Regions from separate parts of the Colwellia asteriadis genome, predicted to be linked through region 3. Evidence: riboswitches for the same ligand, from Rfam matches in the RefSeq annotation. Region 3 holds a riboswitch; each other region holds the start of a gene.
What was found. Region 3 has a riboswitch for cyclic di-GMP ahead of ABD005_RS07960 (DUF3718 domain-containing protein). Riboswitches for the same ligand answer to the same signal wherever they lie in the genome.
Positions count from the first base shown of each region.

Region 1 (6,971 bases), on a different contig from region 3:
TTTCAAGTTGTGCAGGGGATAACCCTGTTACCATAGTGACTGGAATCAGTACAACAGGTTTAAATATACCAATAGCCATAGGAACTTCGGCTTTCATAGAGATAAGCAATGTAGGTATTCTGGTTAATTTAACTTGCTGACTTAACTCGATAAATCGACGCTGTAATTGTTTTTCTGGCAATTTACTAGCGTGTTGTGGCAATAGATTTACATTACGTATTTCAATTAACAATTTAACCGTTAGCACAAGTATGATAGCTAACCAAGCCAAAGACAGATATGGCAACACGTAAGCTAATAATGACGGCAGTAACTCTTGATAACCTGATAACGATGAAGTTAACTCTATATCGGCAGTCAGGTTGTTTAATGCCAATGAGGGAGTGCTACTATTTAATAAGTCACTCGTTGGCAATATAATATTAAAAGTAATAATTGCTGTACATAAATTGGCTAGCATTGCCGCTGCACATAAAACATAGCGTATTTGGGGTCTGCTTTTATCAATAAATAACAATACAAACTTTACAATAGCCGCGATCAATAACCCTTGCCACAGAAAATGCAGCAAAGTTAACGCTAAGCTATATAAAATTGGTGTGTTAAATAATGGCGCTAGCATAATAGTCGTTTATTTATCCAAAGAGTCTAAAAGCTGACGAATATCATTGATTTCTTTAGCGCTGGTGGAGTCATCAATAGCGCGCATGACTAATTTAGAGGTTGAGCCACCAAATGCTTTACTAATAAGGTCTTTAATTAATGAGGACTGTGTGTGTGTTTCGCTATTAGCTGCAGCATATACATGAGCACGATTACTTTCATCACGTATCACTAAAGCTTTTTCATGCATAATTTGCAATATCTTTAATACAGTAGTGTAGCCTGTTTTCTGGTAGTTACTAACTTCATCGTGAACTTGTCTAACCGTTGCAGGACCCATTTTCCACAATACATTTAATAATGTTAACTCTGCTTCTGTTGGCTTTGCTGCAGGACGTGCATTGACCATTTAGTATTCCTTCATTTAAATTAATATCAGGCGTATAGCTATAAGTGTATGTTGTATAGTTTTACTCTTAAACGTACTTTTCTCTTGGTATTTTTACGAAATATAATAAATATTTCATAAAAAACACAAAATACGAACTTAATCGTATCTTGTGTAGATTAAATGAGCAACCTTTTTATAATCTTAGTCTATTGTGTATCAAGAGACTTCAACATAGCGTAAGGCTCACCCAGGCGAGTTGTAGTACCAGGACCCGCTTCAGGTGTAAACTCTTCCAGCATATTAGGAGAAAAAGCACAAACAACGGTTGAGCCTAGTTTGAAGCGACCCATTTCATCCCCTTTTTTGAAGCTGATGGTATTGATGCCACTTTTAGGGTATTGCCACCTAAAAATATCTTTACCTGCCGGTGGGGTGATAGTACCTGCCCATGTTGTTTCAATGCTAGCAACTATAGTTGCTCCAACTAATACCATAGCAAGTTCACCAAATTCAGTATCGAAAATGGCTACTACACGTTCATTGCGTGCAAAAAGATCAGGAACATTTCTCGCTGTTAGTGGGTTTACTGAAAACAACTCACCAGGAACATAGATCATTTCACGTAATGTTGCGTCCATTGGCATATGTATGCGGTGGTAATCTTTTGGGGCTAAATAAATACAGGAGAATTTTCCTCCTTGAAAAGGTGCTGAAGTACGAGCGTCACCACCCAATAAAGAAGTGAGACTGTAATTAAAGCCCTTTGCTTGAATCAGTTGACCGTCAACAATATCTCCTTGTTGACTAATGGCACCATCAACGGGGTAACATAAGTTTGAACCGGCTTCGATTGTACGAGCTCCGTCGGCTAGCTCTCGTGTAAAAAAGTCATTGAAGCTGGCAAAGTCACTGGCATTTTTCAGTTTAGCTTCTTGCATATTAATACCGTAAGCCTTAATAAACTTGCTTATAGCAAAGGTGGTGAGCCAACCCATTTTTGCGGCGGCAAACTTTCCCGTTAGGCGAGAAATTGCGTGCTTTGGCATAAGGTATTGCAAGGTGATTTTAACTTTGTCCATTAAACTATTTTCTGAAGACACTGGGTTTCCTTAATCATTAAAACGTGAGGTTAATTTATTTTCATCTAAACTAGCTAAAATTCGTTGAAAGCTTGCTAGACGTTTATCGGAAATTTTTTGCTCGGTACTTGCTGCAATAAGGGCACAACCGGGATCGGCTTGATGTTTACAGTCGCGAAACTTACATAAGCCAATATAAGGTTCAAATTCAATAAAGCCATTACAGACCTGTTCAGGAGTTAAGTGCCATAAACCAAACTCCCTAATACCAGGGGAGTCTATTAAATCACCCCCTTCACTAAAGTGGTATAAACGGGCAACAGTAGTTGTGTGTTGTCCTAACCCTGAGTTTTGAGAAACTTCTTGTGTTAACACCCCAAGGTTAGGCATGAGTGCATTAACTAGCGTTGATTTACCAACGCCTGATTGACCTACAAAAATACTAGTATGCTCAGCTAGCTGTTCTCTTAACTCACTAATTCCATCACGTGATTGGCTGCTCGCAAATAATATTTGATAGCCAATATCACGATAAATATTTAACTGCTCTGTAATCGCGTTCTGCTCTTCTTGTGAAATACTATCTAATAAGTCTATTTTATTGAGTACAATAACAGGAGTTATCCCTGTTTGTTCGGCGGCGACTAAATAGCGGTCAATAATGTCACTATTAAATGCAGGTAGCACTGAAGAGACAATTAGAATTTGACTGATATTTGCCGCAATAGGTTTTACGCCATCGTAAACATCTGGGCGACTTAACACCGACCCTCTTTCATGAACGGCTTCAATAACCCCTGTAATGCTATGTTGGGTTTCTTTCCCTAGTCGCCACAAAACCTTATCACCACAAACTAAAGACGTTATTGAACGACGTAAGTTACAACGATATATGTTGCCTTGCGTACACTCAACATCAGCATGTTGACCAAAACGGCTTACAATAACGCCTGATTGAGCGGCGCCTAAGTCATCATCTTGCCACTGAACTTTATCTTTTTTAGACGGCGTTTTACTCTGTAATTTTTTATCATGATTGGCTCGGATGCGCCTTTGCTGACCTTTAGTCAGTTTTTTGGCCTTAGCCACGGGAGTAATTCATATGATTTTTTATTTGATCCAACGTATTTCTGACGTATTATACTAACAATTATATATGAATGCTCGTGCATTTTTTAAGGGAACTTTATGACCTGTAGCGATAGTAATTTAATTTGGCTTGATTTAGAAATGACAGGACTCGAGCCTGCAGAAGACGTAATTTTGGAAATAGCGACCATCGTTACAGATAGTCAGTTAAATATTTTAGCGCAAGGTCCTGTTTTTGCTATTCATCAAACTGATAGTGTTTTAGATAACATGAATCCTTGGTGTATTGAGCAACATGGCAAATCGGGATTAACTCAACGTTGCAAAGACAGTGATGTGAGCCTAGCTCAAGCAACTCAAGAAACGTTAGCTTTTGTCAAAAAGTGGGTGCCAGCAGGTAAGTCGCCAATGTGTGGTAATAGTATTGGTCAAGATAGGCGTTTTGCGCATAAGTACATGCCTGATTTTGAAGAGTTTTTTCATTACAGAAATATTGATGTTAGCACAATTAAAGAACTAGCAAGACGCTGGAAGCCTGAAGTGTTAGATAAAGTTGTTAAAACAGGCGCTCATTTAGCGTTAGATGATATTAAAGAATCTATTGCTGAATTAAAAACTTATCGAGAATTTTTCTTTAAAGAGTAGGTTAATTGCCTAGCAATCAGTTATCGCTAAATTAAAGGGGGTAATTAGGTTGCTAGGGTTGATTCAATTTTTGTCTTTTTTAAAAAGTCGTCAATATTCTCACCTTCCTCCATATGATTAACGCTAAATTGGCTATTAATTTGTGGTAATTTAATATCTGACTTTATACTGACAAAGCGCATTTTTCGTATACTTTGGGTTATTTTTGTGCCGATTTCTGTCGCTGTTTGATGCGAAGCCTGTGGTAATAATAATATAAATTCATCGTAATTAAAGCGCACAGGTAACCCACTGTCGTGTATATAACTTGCGATCTTATGCGCTATTTTGGTGAGTATTACATCAGAAAATAGTACGCCAAAGTCACGTTCTATCTTATTGAACTCTTCTATCTTAATCGAAATGGCGGCGATATTGCACGGCGTATACTGTTGTTGCCATGCAGATATATGGCTACTAATTGCTTTTTTGTTAAATAAACCGGTTACCTTGTCTAAGTTAATTTGATGGCGTGCTTGAGTGAGCTCTGCGGAGAGTCTTTGGCTGTCTTCTTGGTGGCATTCTAACTGCTTTGATAAATGTAGTATTTGTGCTTTGAAGTCTTCAGTCGCTGTTGTTAATGAGCTAATTGCATTTTTAACGTTATTTGGCTCTGAAGATGAAAGTTGTGTAATGTTTTTTTCGAGAGTGTGTATTAACGCTATAGAGGAGCTTGTTAGTTCTTGCTGATTATGATGAGAGTCGTTAATTAACGTACTGAGGTCTGTAAGAATTTCTTCTCTGAATTCACTTTTTTCAAGCACTGTTTCTTTATAGAGGTTCTCCATAAAGAAACCATTCAAACTTTCATTTACTAATAGCTCTTTTTCAATAGCAGCGGTGAGTTGTGCATTGGACTTTTTATAATACTCATAAACAACAGCATAATTAATTGGGTTAATCGCAAGTTGCCACTTTTTGAGTTGAGCAACCACCAAGCGCATAATTTTGTCGGCGGTTTCAATAGAGTCGTGATACTTCATTTATTTATTCACTTCTATGCATTTTTATCATTACAAATTAAGCAAGCTAAGTAGCTTAATTATTATCTCTATCGGAGGAGTTATACGGTACAGTGAGATAATCAAATGGGATTAGTAACATAACGTTAATCCATTTAATAGTAATTTTATTTAAATGCTAATATTTTAAAGAAAGAGAGAGGGCACGCAAAGTTAACGGAAGAAATTGATAGAGAACTAAAAGATGAAGATAAGCCCCCACTATATCTAAATTTTGCAGTTCCGCTATCATAGGTTTCCCATTAGACCGGTAACTTTGCGTCCTTAGCTTTCACTAAGTTTGCCCTTGTTAAGCATTGAAGCTTACGCTCATTATAGATAAAAATGAGTGAATGTAAATATAAAATATTGATAACAAAAAGGAATAAAGTAAAAATAAAGTAACATTTTAGTTTTTTTATGTGAAAGCTAAGGTAACTGATTGTTTTTATATTTTAAATTATGTATAGAATTTTTTTACTGTTTATTTTATTAGGAGCTCCATATTTCTGTGGGGCAAACGAGGCGAACCTGAAAGGTTTGTCGAGTAAAAAAATAGAGATCTTAACAATTCAGGTGGAGCAGTTATATTACCTCGACCATGAAGCTATAATGTATGAAAAGGTAGAGAAAATAGCGCAACAGATTCTTCCTTATTCTCAGTATTACTCTGGTGATATTCTCGCTAAATTATATTTACTACTTGCTATTGTAACGAGTAACAAGAATGAGATAGATAAGGCTTTTACTTATGTGCAATCGGGATTAAATGTAGATCTAGAAGATCAGAAAGTTAGGCTTGCGCTATTACTTAAGCTAGCTAATGTGCATATGGCTAAAAAACAATTCCAACAATTACTTAATATAGCAGAAGATTTAGTAGCCCTTACTCTAGGTGAATCCCATGAGCAGTATAAACTGCTGGCGTTGAGTTATCGTAGTGTTGCGTTCGCTATGTTAGGGCAATATGAGCAAGCACTTGCTGACTTAATGCTACTCGATAAAACCGTTGATAAAAGAAGTGTCTCTATCGAGCATATTGAATTGTTTACTATTTTAGCTACGGCTTATCATTATTTAGGCGATTACCAAACGGCATTAACGATACAATTAAAAGTTCTTAAATTACGTTTTGATTTAAATAAAAAAGAAAATATTGACCAAACTTATCTTTATATTGGGTATGCATATTTATATTTACAACGCTTTGATGATGCTTACAGTGCTTTTTGGGAAGCAAAAAAGTATGCTCAACAGAGGAAAAAGTCTATAGGAGTTGCACTGGCTGATAAAGGTGTAGGTTTAAGTTTTTTTAAATTACAACAATTTGAAGAAGCCGATAGGGCATTTACTCAAGCTGCAGAAACCTTTAAAAACAACGATGTTATTACCGAATACATTGAAACCTTAGTCGCTTTAGCTAGTATCAAGATGAGTCTACAGGAGAAAGATAAAGCTTACGATATACTGCTAAATGTTTTGTCTTTATTAAAAGGTGAAGATATTTCTTTAGAGTATGTTGGATTTTACCGGATGCTAGCAGAAATGTATTTTGACCAAGGTGATTATCAACAAGCCTATTTGATAGCACAAAAGCATAGTCAGCTCTTGTGGTTTAAGTTTGAGAATAAGAAAAAAGAAGCAAAGTACACTCACTATTTTTACAATCAGACGCTAACGCAAGCTCTAAAGAAAGACTCTCTTGGTAAGGGAAAGAAGTTAGCGATTAAGCTTGCGGGAAATAGTGAAATGATTACCTCATTTCAGCGCAAGTATCATAAGCAACATACGATTATTCTTATACTATTAAGCTTGCTTATGTTATTTGCCTTTGGCGCGTTAATTTACTATTTCAGGTTGCGCGCGAATAAGGCCGAAAAAGCTTATGAAGAGTTAGATGAATACCGTATTATTACTAACGCACAAAAAACTAAGTTGTATTATCAAGAGGCCTATCAAAAAGCGAGAAAATTTCAGTATCCGCTTTCAGTGTGTTATATCTCCATTGAAAATTGGCAAGAGTTAGTTTTCACATTTAATAAAAAGCAAGTTGCTGAAGTTAAGGGGATCATGGTTAGTATTATTCAAGAACAATTAGCCGAATTTGAATTTGCTGGTGTATTG
Region 1 is NZ_BAAAFA010000001.1:531,439-538,409, reverse strand. Features, by position in the region: gene ABD005_RS02230 (M56 family metallopeptidase) at 1-622, opposite strand, end outside; gene ABD005_RS02225 (BlaI/MecI/CopY family transcriptional regulator) at 632-1,012, opposite strand; gene asd (archaetidylserine decarboxylase) at 1,201-2,073, opposite strand; gene rsgA (small ribosomal subunit biogenesis GTPase RsgA) at 2,104-3,162, opposite strand; gene orn (oligoribonuclease) at 3,262-3,807, shown strand; gene ABD005_RS02205 (GGDEF domain-containing protein) at 3,852-4,829, opposite strand; cyclic di-GMP riboswitch class I at 5,081-5,163, opposite strand; gene ABD005_RS02200 (tetratricopeptide repeat protein) at 5,460-6,971, shown strand, end outside.
Region 1: another riboswitch for cyclic di-GMP. It lies ahead of ABD005_RS02205 (GGDEF domain-containing protein); the one in region 3 lies ahead of ABD005_RS07960 (DUF3718 domain-containing protein).

Region 2 (6,971 bases), on a different contig from region 3:
TTAATATACCTGCTGCTGATATGATGCCAGAGCATTTATCACAAGCAACCCAACAACTCGCTGATGAGTTTGGCGCACAAGTAAACCATATTATTGGTGACTCATTACTTGAGCAAAATTATCCAACAATTCATGCGGTAGGTCGTGCTAGCGTACATAAGCCAAGATTAATCGACTTAACTTGGGGTGATGATAACCATCCACAAATTACCTTAGTAGGCAAAGGCGTTTGTTTTGACAGTGGTGGTTTAGATATTAAACCCGCTGCTGGTATGCGTAATATGAAAAAAGACATGGGTGGCTCCGCTCATGTTTTAGGTTTAGCTCATCTTATAATGGCGCATAACTTACCCGTTAAGTTACGTGTACTTATTCCAGCGGTTGAGAATGCGGTTTCAAGTAACGCACTTCGCCCAGGTGACGTGGTAACGACACGTAAAGGTATTACCGTTGAAATACATAATACTGATGCTGAAGGGCGCTTAGTATTATGTGACGCCTTAGCTGAAGCAAATAACGACAGGCCCGAACTCATTATTGATTTCGCCACACTTACGGGTGCTATGCGCGTTGCATTAGGTACTGAATTACCAGGATTTTTCTCTACCAACGACCAAATTGCAGCAGATATTACCCAAGCTGGCAGTGCTATTAGTGACCCCGTATGGCGCATGCCATTACATAGCGCTTATGATGACTTATTAAGTAGCACTATTGCCGATATGACCAACTGCCCATCAGTACCTTTTGGTGGCGCAATTACCGCTGCTTTATATTTGGATAAGTTTGTTGATGATGATATTGATTGGTTACATTTTGATATTATGGGCTTTAATATTAGAAACTTATCAGGTCGTCCAATTGGCGGGGAAGCGTTTGGTATTCGTGCTGTCTTTAACTACTTACAGCAACGCTTTCAGTAAAAAGTCACCTTAACACTCCAAGACAGCGCCCAGCGCTGTCTTTTTTGTTCTAACTTACCGAAAATTATTACTGCACTTTCCAGACGATCTTAACGAACCAAATTAACACACTGATAATTATAAGATTTCTAACGGGGAAACTAATTTTTCTGTTGTATAAACTAATCGTTCAGCTAAACCTTCAATAATAGTCAAGGCAATATCGTTATTGCTTTTTAATAACGCTTTAAACTCTGCTTCACCGTAAGCTAATAAGTTAACATCTGAATTGGCGGTAGCAGTACATGAACGATCTCTGCCTGTTAATAGCGCCATTTCACCAAGAAAGTCACCTTTGTTAAGGGTTGCAATCGTTACTGATAAACCATTTCTTTCTTTGCTTAAACGGACTGTGCCGCTATTAATTACATACACCGCTCGACAGGTATCTCCCTCAGAAAAAAGTACCTCTCCTTTGCTTAATTCTACCCTGTTACTCATATGTATTTTCACCTTAAAAATGAGGATGTTCATCAACAAATTGAAGAATAAACTCACTGCTAATGAAAGTCTACCGTTATCCTATATATCCAGCTAGAGTTCAGGTTATCACTTAACACTAATAGTTTGCTTAAAAACAAAACCTGAATATCTATTTAATCTCGATTTATCTCCATTTCGTCGAATTTACTCCACTTTTTATTGGTTTAACGCTCAAAAAAACATAAACTCGAACAGACTTCACTAACATGCCTCTTTTTAGGTATATATTAGGAATATAAATGAAACATAAAATCTCTTATTTAAAACAAGCTTTAGCAGTAAGTTTAGGCTTATTAAGCGCATCAGTTTTTGCAACTGATAAAGTTATTACTGCTGAAAACTTAGCAACAATACAAAGTGTTGGCCAGGTGCAAGTTAGTCCAAGTGGTGACGAATTTGCTTTTATTCGCTCTGTGCCTCGTGAAATTTACGTTGAAAAAGATGGATCAAACTGGGGTGAGTTACACCTAGTTAATGATGAGGGTGTTGAACGCCCATTTATTACCGGTAAAGTAAACGTTCGCAGCATTCAATGGTCTGCAGATGGCGCTTTTATTTACTTCTTATCGAAAATGAACGGTGATAAGTTTACCTCGCTTTATCAAATTGCGGCCAATGGTGGTCAAGCACAAAAAGTATTATCACTAAAGGATACTAGCATTAGCAGCTATACCTTAAGTAGCGATAATAAAAAGGTTGCCCTGTTAGCGAAAAAGGCTAAAGATAAATCAGTTAAAAAACTTACTGACTTAGGCTTTAAAGCTGAAATTTATGAAGAAGATTTAGCTGATCAATTTTTATATGTAGTTGATTTAGCGATAACTGAAAAAGCCATTACCCCTGAAGCGTTAGCAATTAAACACTATGTTTCTGATGTACATTTTTCGCCAAATAATAAAAATTTATTAGTTAAAACTCAGCCGACCGCATTAATTGACGATAAATACATGAAATCGCAATGGCATATCGTTGATGCAGCAACGCAAACGGTTAACGTTTCTTTTGCTACCGAAGGTAAATTAGGCGCTGCTGAGTTCTCTCATGACGGTAAATATATTGCTATCCACGGTGCCGAAGACAAGCATGATCCAGCAACAGGTCGTTTATTTTTAGCTGACGTTAAAACAGGTAAAGTTACTGACTGGTTACCTAACTTCGCAGGTCATGTAAGTGACTTTGAATGGTCAAACAAGCGTAATGAGCTGTTTTTAGTTGCCAACGTAGGTCCGCAATCTGTTATCGCCAAAATTAAGCCTGGTAAAACATCGTATAAAGAAGTTGTTAAAGCGGGCAAATTAATTGCGGGTCGTTTAAGTATTTCAGATTCAGACAAAACAATTGCCTTAGGCGCAAATACAGCGAAACACCCAAATGAAGTATTTATGCTTCGCGGTAAAAAAGCATCTCGTTTAACTAATTCAAACCCGTGGTTAAACGACGTGGCATTAGCGAAACAAGAAATTGTGACGATAAAAGCACGTGACGGCGTAGAAATTGGTGGTGTATTAGTTTATCCACTAAACCACAAAGAAGGTCAACGTTACCCACTAATTATGTCGGTACACGGCGGCCCTGAAAGCCATGATAAAGATGGTTGGATCACCGCTTACTCTCGCCCTGGTCAATTAGCAGCAGCACAAGGCTACGCGGTATTTCACCCTAACTATCGTGGTAGTACAGGTAAAGGGGTTGCCTACTCTAAGTTAGGTCAAAATGATTACGCAGGTAAAGAGTTTGATGACTTAGTTGACCTAAAAAATCATTTAGTAAACATTGGTTTAGTTAACGAGAAAAAAGTTGGTATTACGGGCGGATCTTACGGTGGCTATGCGTCAGCATGGGGCGCAACTAAACTAACTAAGCACTTTGCTGCGAGCGTTATGTTTGTTGGTATTTCTAACCAATTATCGAAATTTGGTACTACTGATATTTCAAATGAAATGCACTTAGTACACGCACGTTCATACCCTTGGGAAAAATGGCAATGGTACTTAGAGCGCAGCCCTATTTATTGGGTTGAGCAATCAGAAACGCCATTATTAATTATGCACGGTAAAGCAGATCCTCGTGTACACCCTGCGCAATCAATGGAAATGTACCGTTATATGAAAGTACATGGCAAAACAGTACGTTTAGTTTACTACCCAGGCGAAGGCCATGGTAATAAACGTGCTGCTGCTAAGTACGATTACAGCTTACGTTTAATGCGTTGGATGGACAACTACCTAAAGCATGACAATAAACCAATGCCTGCACACGAATTACCGCATGCGGCTAACTTAAAAGCTAAAAAAGAAGCATAACGCTATTAATGGGCGCATTGCGCTCATAATCATTTGTTTCAATAAAGGCCAGATTTTTTCTGGCCTTTTTATTCCTGAAAGTCGCCAATAATGAATTTTTATTCTCCTGAAATAATAGAAACAATAACAAGTTAGCTATTAACGGTAATTAAAAGTTTTTTCTGTATTTGCCTTATCAAGGAATGCGTGACTACACTGATAAAGCAAACCTAATGAAAGTTAGGGACGCAAAGCCACCGGTCTAAGGAGTACTCTACGACAGCGGGGTTGCCAATAATCTAGTAAGAATTATTGCCAGTTACCACTGATGATGTATTTCTGTGACAGGTATGTTTGTAATTACATTTTAGGATGGGATGTTTCATGCATAGTCAACTGAGTTGCAACGCTAAAAAAACTAAAACGCTTACCTATAAATCATTCTTATTCATTTACCCTTTACTGACTCCCTCACTTTACTCATTATTTTTTTTAGCGCTCTGCGTAACTAGCTTTTCCAGTTTAGCTACTTCCTTCAAAACGCAAATCAATGCAGCAAACAATGAAGAATTCTATCAACCTGACTACCCGTTAATTTTTGTCAGTGCTCCAATTAAAGTGTTTGATAATACTTACGGTGGAGTCACAGGTACATACAAGTTAGGCACCGATGTACTCAGTGCAAATAACCCCAGCGGAGGTAATGAGTTATGGATTTTATTACCTAACGGCCAAAGTAAAAAACTATTTCCTTTAGAGATACACCTGCAACAACAACTCATTGACACGCCTACAGGTATGTTAAATCAAGGCTCGGTAGTTGAGCCAAATTTATCTGAAGACGGTAAAACTGTTTATTTCAGTTACTTTCATAATGCTGACGATAAAACATACCAAAGTGGCTTACCCAAATTAGGCGCTGATATTTATAGTATTAACCTTGGTGATTTATTAGCTGACTACTCCTTCGCTCCAGAGTTATTACCCGCTAAAAGGCTCACATACGCTAATACAAATGACAATAATGAGTTTGATATTTATAAAGATGCGATGAATTTACCCTTAAAACAAACAGGGTCGCATAACTGGGGTAATGTCTATATGCACGCTGAAGAAATGCGCACCGATACCGGTTTAAAGCTTATTTACGTTAGTAACAAAAAACGCATCAGTAACGCCAATCTCGCTATGGGGTATGCCAATCATAACTTCAACTTATTTAGTGCTGATATTACTGATAATGGCGACTTAAAAAACCATCAACAATTTCAATATTACACAACGACATCCGCATTAAGCCCCAATAAGCTTCGAAATGGCATTGCATTTTCATATCAAGCAACCACAGAAGATGCCCGTCACTGGCAAATTCAAGGGTTAACATCATCAGGCAAGTGGTACCCTATTTTTGGCTACGGCAATAGCCCAGAAGCAGCGCACCTCAGTACCTTTTGCGTTAAAGGTAAAGGAGCTAACCCTGGCGATTACCTTATTACGACGAGCTACTACAACTTAAATAACAATGGCTTTGGTGCGCTGCATAGTGTGAAATTATCAATGGCGGGATTAAACGCTTACGATAGACCAGATGCTGGAGTAGAAGTTCCTCGTCAACTTGGCGCAAAATTATTAACTAAAGGCGTAGATATTCATGACTTACCTTCAGATAGCCATAATGGAATATTATTAGGTAAATTCACTACTCCACGGTGCGGAAAGGCTGATGAACTCTTTTTTTCGCATACAAAAACGAGCGCCAATAACCGAGGTTTAGACTCAGAAAAAAGCAAAGGCGTATACGAATCCTATATCGGCTTTCGAAAGGATTTAGAAGCCTTTGACCCGACTGAGTCCATCAATATTAATGCTAATACGGGCATTATAAAAGTCATCGAAGATGAATCAGGAACGACTAATTTATTATGGCCACTACCCGTTATCACTTGGGAAGAGAGAAGTGGTGATAAAGAACAAACTTATTCTGCGCCCGCAGTTGCTTCAGCGACTACTATTACCCCTGGTAGCCCTTTTGCACAAGTTGGAACCTCCGCTTTATGGAATACTGATCGTAAGCCTTTTGACTGCTGGCTTGGAGGGGATGGTAAAACCCCATTTAGCCCAAATAAGGCAAATAAAGACTATAATTCTGAACGTCAAGAGTTGATCAAGCAATCAGCGCCACTCACGCGCGTACAAAACCAAAATGATTTCTGTGAATACCTTCTTCCTGAAAATGTGCTCGGAGTTGCAATTAATTTAACCTCAAACAAGCTAAAAAACTCTTACGCAAGCTATCGCTCAGCTGGTTCACAAACAAAAGAGACATCTCGTTTACTTGGTGTTTACTCTGTCGTCAATCAAGTTGATCAATCTTTTAAAGCAATTATTCCCGCTAACGTGCCTTTCGATTTTCATTTGTTAGATCGTGAAACTGGGCTTAAATTAACCGACACTCGTAGTTGGCACTCCCTAAAACCTGAAGAAGATAGAACAGATTGTGGTGGCTGTCATCAACATGAAAAAAACAAAGCGATACCTTTTGAAGAAACATTTTCAGCTCAAAATGAACCGCTAAATATGGTTGAGCAAACCTCATACATTGATTATGACGCACAATGTAACCCTGAAGTAAAAATTAGTAGCCTTGCCTCAATAGCACCTCTAGAGTGGGTAGCTGACATATGGCCTGGATTTGATCGTAATTGCAGTGATTGTCACAACTCAACCATAAGTGAAGATACTCTCGCCTTAAAAGCACTGAATTATAATAACGAGCAAGATGCTTACAATATGCTTATTGCCCGCAAATTTATTAATCAAGCATTAGGCGCTATCGGCAGTCCTGCTTGGTGGGCCGCTCGTGGAAAAAGAACTGATGGGCGTGATAATGATTTAGAGAAATATCAAACTGATTACGATAACGAACAGTGGGGATTTCGACATAGCAATATTCACGGTTCTCAAAAGCCTCTTTGTAATGGCAACTCACCTGATGAAGCTAAGTGGGTTTACAAATTTGGCCACTGGATTGATAACTTCCAGCACAGGGATGTTAATAGTGGTGTTTTTAACACTAAACTAGATCGATATCATCCTACCGTCAGCAGCTCTATCGGTGGAAATTGTGCAGGCGGCGATCTTACTGTGGGTTGGTGGGATGACTCAGGAAAAATTGAACAACTTACTGTTAATATCAACGGCAACCTGGCACTACTTTTAAATAATCAAGCTAATAATTCTACTG
Region 2 is NZ_BAAAFA010000006.1:149,629-156,599, forward strand. Features, by position in the region: gene ABD005_RS10105 (leucyl aminopeptidase family protein) at 1-923, shown strand, start outside; gene ABD005_RS10110 (Crp/Fnr family transcriptional regulator) at 1,041-1,403, opposite strand; gene ABD005_RS10115 (alpha/beta hydrolase family protein) at 1,685-3,748, shown strand; cyclic di-GMP riboswitch class I at 3,941-4,023, shown strand; gene ABD005_RS10120 (DNRLRE domain-containing protein) at 4,112-6,971, shown strand, end outside.
Region 2: another riboswitch for cyclic di-GMP. It lies ahead of ABD005_RS10120 (DNRLRE domain-containing protein); the one in region 3 lies ahead of ABD005_RS07960 (DUF3718 domain-containing protein).

Region 3 (6,971 bases):
GATAATGTTACCAAAGATCAACCATTAATGATTATGGAAGCCATGAAAATGGAACACACCATTAAAGCTCCCTGCAATGGCACCATTAACGAAGTATTTTTCAACACTGGAGATATGGTTGATGGTGGTGCTGCTTTACTTGCTTTTAGCAGTGATAACAGCCCTACTAACAAGGAGCTTTGATAATGAATGATATAACTCAAACCAGCTCACCTACATTACCGACATTCGTTAAAATTGTTGAGGTAGGCCCACGTGATGGCTTGCAAAATGAAGTTATTCCTATCTCAGCACAAGATAAAGTTTCTTTAATAACTCAACTTGCAGATGCAGGTGTGAGTTATATAGAAAGTGGTAGTTTTGTATCACCTAAATGGGTGCCACAAATGGCAACTTCCACTGAAGTTTTTCAAACATTAACACGTAAACCTAGTGTCACTTATGCCGCACTAACACCAAATATGAAAGGGTTTGAAGCGGCAATGGCAGCGGGAGCTGATGAAGTAGCAATATTTGCAGCAGCATCAGAAAGCTTTAGCCAAAAAAACATTAATTGCTCAATTGAGGAAAGCATTACACGCTTTGAGCCAATATTAGCCGCCGCTAAAAATGCCAATATTAAAGTACGCGGTTATGTCTCTTGTGTTGTAGGTTGCCCATACGAAGGAAACATCTCCCCTGATGCCGTCGCTTTGGTTGCTCAAACCTTATACAACAAAGGCTGCTATGAGGTATCACTTGGCGATACTATAGGTGTAGGCACACCAGCGAGTGTAACAAAGATGTTACAGGCAGTTAGCGCACGTGTACCAATGGCTAAACTAGCAGTTCATTTTCATGATACCTATGGCCAAGCGTTAACTAACATTTACGCAGCACTTCAGCTTGGTATAAATGTCGTTGACTCGGCTATTGCAGGCTTAGGCGGCTGTCCCTATGCTAAGGGCGCTTCTGGCAATGTTGCAACGGAAGATGTTGTCTACCTATTAAATGGTTTAGGTATAGAATCAAATATAGATTTCAATAAACTGCTCAGCGCAGGATGGTTTATCAGCGATAAACTAGGTAAGGCCCCCATATCAAAAGTATCTAACGCCTACCTAGCTAAAGCTCAATAAAATAGAGTTCATAACTAATTACTCAGGAGAGAAAAATGGCAGGATTTGACAAAGTAGTGTCAAGCTACGAAGAAGCCATGGCAGGGTTAATCGATAACATGACCATTATTGCTGGCGGTTTCGGTTTATGTGGTATTCCAGAGAACCTTATCGCCGAAATAAAGCGTAAAGGAACTAAAGGCTTAACCTTGGTTTCAAATAACTGTGGCGTAGATGACTTTGGGTTAGGCGTACTCCTACCTAACCGTCAAATAAAAAAAATTATTGCATCATATGTTGGTGAAAATGCCGAATTTGAACGCCAAATGATGGCAGGTGAATTAGAAGTAGAATTAACACCACAAGGAACATTAGCTGAAAAAATGCGTGCTGGCGGCGCTGGTATTCCTGCATTTTTTACAGCGACAGGGGTTGGCACTCCAGTAGCCGAAGGCAAAGAAGAGCGAAGCTTTAACGGACGAGACTATATTTTAGAAGAAGCGATTACTGGCGACTTTGCTATTGTTAAAGCATGGAAGGCCGACAGGTATGGCAATTTAGTTTTTCGAAAAACAGCACGTAACTTTAACCCATTAGCAGCGACTGCGGGTAAAATTACGGTAGTTGAAGTTGAAGAAATTGTTGAAGTAGGTGAATTAGACCCTGATCAAATTCACACTCCAGGTATTTACGTTAATCGTGTGATTAAAGGCAGTTTTGAAAAGCGCATTGAGCAACGTACTACTCGCCCAGCAGACTCAGAAACTGCCCAACCAAAGCATCAGGGAGAATAACCATGGCTTTATCAAGAGAGCAAATTGCTCAACGTGTTGCCCAAGAATTAAAAGACGGTTATTACGTCAACTTAGGCATTGGTATCCCAACACTTGTTGCTAACTTTGTGCCAAAAGGTATTGAAGTAATGTTACAGTCTGAAAACGGTTTACTGGGTATGGGACAATTCCCAACAGAAGGTGAAATTGACGCAGACTTAATCAATGCTGGCAAACAAACCGTTACTATGGCAACAGGTGCTTCTATTTTTGATTCTGCCGAGTCATTTGCCATGATTCGTGGTGGTCATGTTGATTTAACGGTACTAGGCGCTTTTGAAGTTGATGTTCATGGCAATATTGCTTCTTACATGATCCCAGGAAAGCTAATTAAAGGCATGGGCGGTGCTATGGATTTAGTTGCAGGCGCAGACAATATTATTGTAACTATGACTCACGCATCGAAGCATGGTGTATCTAAGCTGCTTAATAATTGCTCTTTACCGTTAACCGGTAAAGGTTGTATTAAAAAAGTACTTACTGATCTTGCCTTTATTGAAATAAAACAAGGTAAGTTTCATTTACTTGAGCGTGCACCTGGCGTTACCGTAGAAGAAATTATTAAATTAACCGAAGGTGAGCTCATCGTAAACGGTAATATACCTGAAATGAAATTTTAGTAAACATGAGACTCAATAAGAGCTAAGTATCCGCTAAACTTGCATTTTCGGCAAAATTTAGTGATACTTAACTTCGACAAAGAAAAGGCAAGGCTCGCGAAAACGTGCTACGCAAAACCACCGGTCTAAGGGTTTAGTAATACTGCTAAGCCTATGACAGCGGAGTTACCTCGTTAAGGGTACATCCTGTGGTTTTTTCTTTTATTAACTCAATTATTTAAGGTTATTAAAATGAAAAAATTATTACTAGCTTCAACCATTACAGCTTTAACATTAACGTTTACATTTAACGCACCAACAGCTCAGGCTGCTAATATAGCTCAAAGCTTATGCGACTATGTCGCTGCTGATGACAAAAAACGTATGCGTTCTTTTTTAAAGTCTCATAAATTAAAAATACGTAGTATTTTTGATGGCGTTCAATGTAATGGCCAGAACTTGTTAGAATTTGCAGCAACGTCAGGCTCAGTAGAGACTGGCTCTTTGATGATTTCAAAATTACCAAAGAAAGTTGTATCAGCTAATTTAGCGCTTATTCAAACAGGATCACAACCGTTGATCGATGCTGCTAACGATCGTGTTAGTAGCTAAAAATTATTTCAAGTAAACGTTAATGTTTTGTAGTAACAAAGTATAAGAATGTTTCACTGGTAAATAATTCTATGTCACTTAAAAAGCCAGCATTTGCTGGCTTTTTTTTATCTACAACTTACAATGAAGTTAGGTAGTGTTAATAATAAAATAATCGATGAGTAGTAAACGAAATAAAAACCATAGTCAACATGCTCTAGTATTAACTGGCGGTGGTGCACGCGCTGCTTATCAAGTCGGTGTATTATCTGCTATCGCTAAATTTGTGCCTCGTAATCATCCAAGTCCCTTCCCCATTCTTTGTGGAACATCAGCCGGAGCAATCAACTCAACAGCACTTGCTTGTTATACCTCATGCTTTCAATTGGGGGTTAAAAAGCTTGAATGGGTTTGGAAAAACTTTAATATTTCCCAAGTTTATCACTGTGATCCAACAAGGGTTTATGGTCACATTGCTTATGGCATGCTGGCTAGCTTTCAGGCGGATTACGCAAATAAATCATCACACAGTTTATTAAATAACGCACCATTAAGACACTTACTTAATCGCTTGATCGACTTTAGGAGAATTGATAGAAATATACTTCAAGGAACATTATCTGCATTATCAGTTACGGCATCTAGCTATAGTAACGGCGATTCTATTAGCTTTTATCAAGGAAAGGATAATATACAGCCTTGGTCGCGTGTGAAACGAAAAGGTGAAAAAAGCCAATTAAACACTGAACATTTAATGGCTTCGGCCGCTATTCCTATGGTATTTCCATCAGTAAAAATTAAAAACCAATATTTTGGTGACGGGTCTGTACATCAACTTTCACCGTTAAGCCCTGCAATACATTTAGGCGCTAAACGATTATTTATTATTGGCGTCGAACAACCAAAAGAACTAATACACCCTAATGAAAACAACCCTCACCCACCAACAGGTGCAACAGTAGCAGGGCACTTACTCGACTCTATATTTTCTGACACTATGAGTAGCGACCTTGAAAGAATGTCGAGAATTAATGCAACCTTACAACTCATTCCTCAAGAAGTGCGCGCTAAAAATGAAGGGTTGCAGCATATTGACAGTTTTGTCGTCAACCCAAGTCATAATTTTAACGCAATTGCTAGCGACTATTATCAAGATTTACCGCTCTCGATTCGGTTACTACTAAGAAGCTCAGGTATTAAGAGTGAGTCTGACTCAAGTATTATGAGTTATTTACTCTTTGATAAAAATTTTTGTAGTGAGCTGATTAAACTTGGTTTTGAGGATGCAATGCAAAAAGAAAGTTCTATACGAGCATTCCTTGACCTTTAGAATTTTATCACCAATAAAATCATACACCTATTGTGCTTAATGACCTTTTTGAATAAAACGTTCTACTTGCTCTATGCTTTTAGGCTTACCGCGCACAATCAGTGTATCTTGGGCTTGTAAAATGGTATGGCTTTCAGACATTTCAATTTCTTTATTTTCTCGGCGTAAACTTACAACATGGATATTTTGGGCTGATAAGTTAAGTGCCTCAATAGACTGCCCTTGCGCAAAGGAGTCTTCGTTAATTAGAATTGCATGAGCAAATTCAACCCTATCTATGACAGCTGAACTCATATCTGTTTGTTCGCCTTGAAAAAAGCCATGAAGGTGATTGTAATGATTTTTGCGCTCGTGCTGTACTCGGCGCATAATACGAGAAAAAGGCACACCCGTTAACGAAAGTACTTGTGAAACTAACATCAAACTACCTTCTAAGCTTTCGGGCACCACTTCATTAGCGCCAGCAGCTTGTAGTATATTAAGTTGATCATCATTACGTGTTCTGACCAGAATAGGGACATCTGCTGACATAGACCTTATTTTTTGTACTACCTCTAAAGATTGCTTGTCTTCACCAAAAGCAATCACTACTAACTTAGCTTTGGTCAAGTGGGCGGCATTAAGTATTTCGCTTTGTCGAGAGGAGCCAAATAATACTTTCTCACCCGCCTCTCGCGCTTTTCTTGTTCTAAGTGGGTCTATGTCAATAGCGACAAAATCAATGTTATCTTGTTTTAAAAAACGACTAACCGTTTGCCCTACACGACCAAAACCACAAATAACCACGTGATTTTCAAGGCTAAAATGCTCAGGCAGCTGTATTAAGTCTTCAGTATCGGGTGACTTTTCTTGGCTTAAAAATAATGACCAAGCGCGTGCATTATTTATCATATAAGGTGTAATAGCCATACTCAGTACGCCAGCACCTAATAACATCGACGCTTCACGTAATGATAAAATTTGGCTTTGATCGGCTAAGGCAATAAGTACAAAGCCAAACTCCCCCATTTGAGCGAGTATTAAACCCGACGCCCAAGCATCTTTAGCGGACTCTCCTGCCCTCATTGCTAAGAACTTAATAATCAATATTTTAATTAGCATAAAGCTAATAATTAGCCCTAATAAACTCAGCGGTGAAGAGAGTAATAATCCAACATCAAGTTTCATCCCAACGGTAATGAAAAATAGTCCGAGTAAAATATCGCGATACGGCCTTATATCAGCCTCAAGTTGATGTTTATATTCACTCTCACCTAGCATCATTCCTGCTAAAAAAGCCCCCAAAGCCATAGATAAGCCAAACCATTGAGTAAAAGCCGCAGCTAATAAAGTGACCAACAGGGTCGTTAATACAAACAACTCATCGGTTCTCACCTGCGCAATAATATTAAATACTTTAGGTAGTAACCATTTACCGATAAGTAAAAGTAGCGCTACGACAAAAACACCTTTAACCATGGCAAGCAATAACGCCCACACCATAGAGCCCTGACTATCAAGCGCCAACATAGGAATAATAATTAATAACGGAACAACAGCAACATCTTGAAAAAGTAAAACCGCAACAGAGAGCTGCCCTGACTTACGCTGCATTGCGCCACTTTCACTAAGCTGCCTAATAACAATCGCAGTTGATGATAATGTTAATACACTAGCTACCACAAAAGCGCCCGCAAAACTCAACCCAAAGAACAGCCCAGCAAGAATAAAAACAATTAACGATAGGACAACTTGTAAACTACCAACAGATAGCACTATATGTCGCATAGCGATTAGGCGGGGTAATGAAAATTCAAGACCAAGGGTAAACAACAAAAAGACAATACCGAGCTCAGCAAAATGTTCATAACTTTTCTGATCATTAACAATATTAAAACCATATTGGCCCACTAACATACCAGCAACCAAATATGCGAGAATAGCTGGCAGCTTTAAGCGGCGAAATAGCCAGACCACAAAAACGGCACAAGTTAAAATAGCTAAAATATCAAAATATCCGCTCACGTATTATCCTTTCGTTATATTGTAAAAATGTTCATCCGTAGAGCTATACGCGTAATAAATAGTAGTTATAGGCATAAAATAACCTATGGCAAACTATTGCCGCTTACTACTTACTAATAATTTGACGTTAGTACAAACCCAATAACATCTTAATATTGTAGTCTATAGCTTCAGGTACATACTAAATTTTAGCTCACAAACAAAATTACTTTTCAATGACTTAAGTTATCACACACAAGCCACATCTAAATTATTCTTTTAGCTTTAGCTTATATTTTAAAATTGGCTTAAAGCTTGCTTGGTTACAACTATTAACTCAATACGTCAGATTATTAACACCATTATAAATACCTTGGCGTTACCCTGACGAATAAAAGCTGAACCCAGAGGTATATGCATGCAGACTTTAAATGTATTGGATAATAGGTTTTCATCATTTTCAACATTAAGTACATCACCAGCCGATGAGCTAGCAGCTAAACAAACATATGAAGCGCTTTTTAGTGCTGATCGTACT
Region 3 is NZ_BAAAFA010000005.1:13,630-20,600, forward strand. Features, by position in the region: gene ABD005_RS07940 (acetyl/propionyl/methylcrotonyl-CoA carboxylase subunit alpha) at 1-183, shown strand, start outside; gene ABD005_RS07945 (hydroxymethylglutaryl-CoA lyase) at 186-1,118, shown strand; gene ABD005_RS07950 (CoA transferase subunit A) at 1,154-1,891, shown strand; gene ABD005_RS07955 (3-oxoacid CoA-transferase subunit B) at 1,894-2,550, shown strand; cyclic di-GMP riboswitch class I at 2,627-2,723, shown strand; gene ABD005_RS07960 (DUF3718 domain-containing protein) at 2,782-3,141, shown strand; gene ABD005_RS07965 (patatin-like phospholipase family protein) at 3,299-4,450, shown strand; gene ABD005_RS07970 (monovalent cation:proton antiporter family protein) at 4,487-6,454, opposite strand; gene ABD005_RS07975 (GGDEF domain-containing protein) at 6,852-6,971, shown strand, end outside.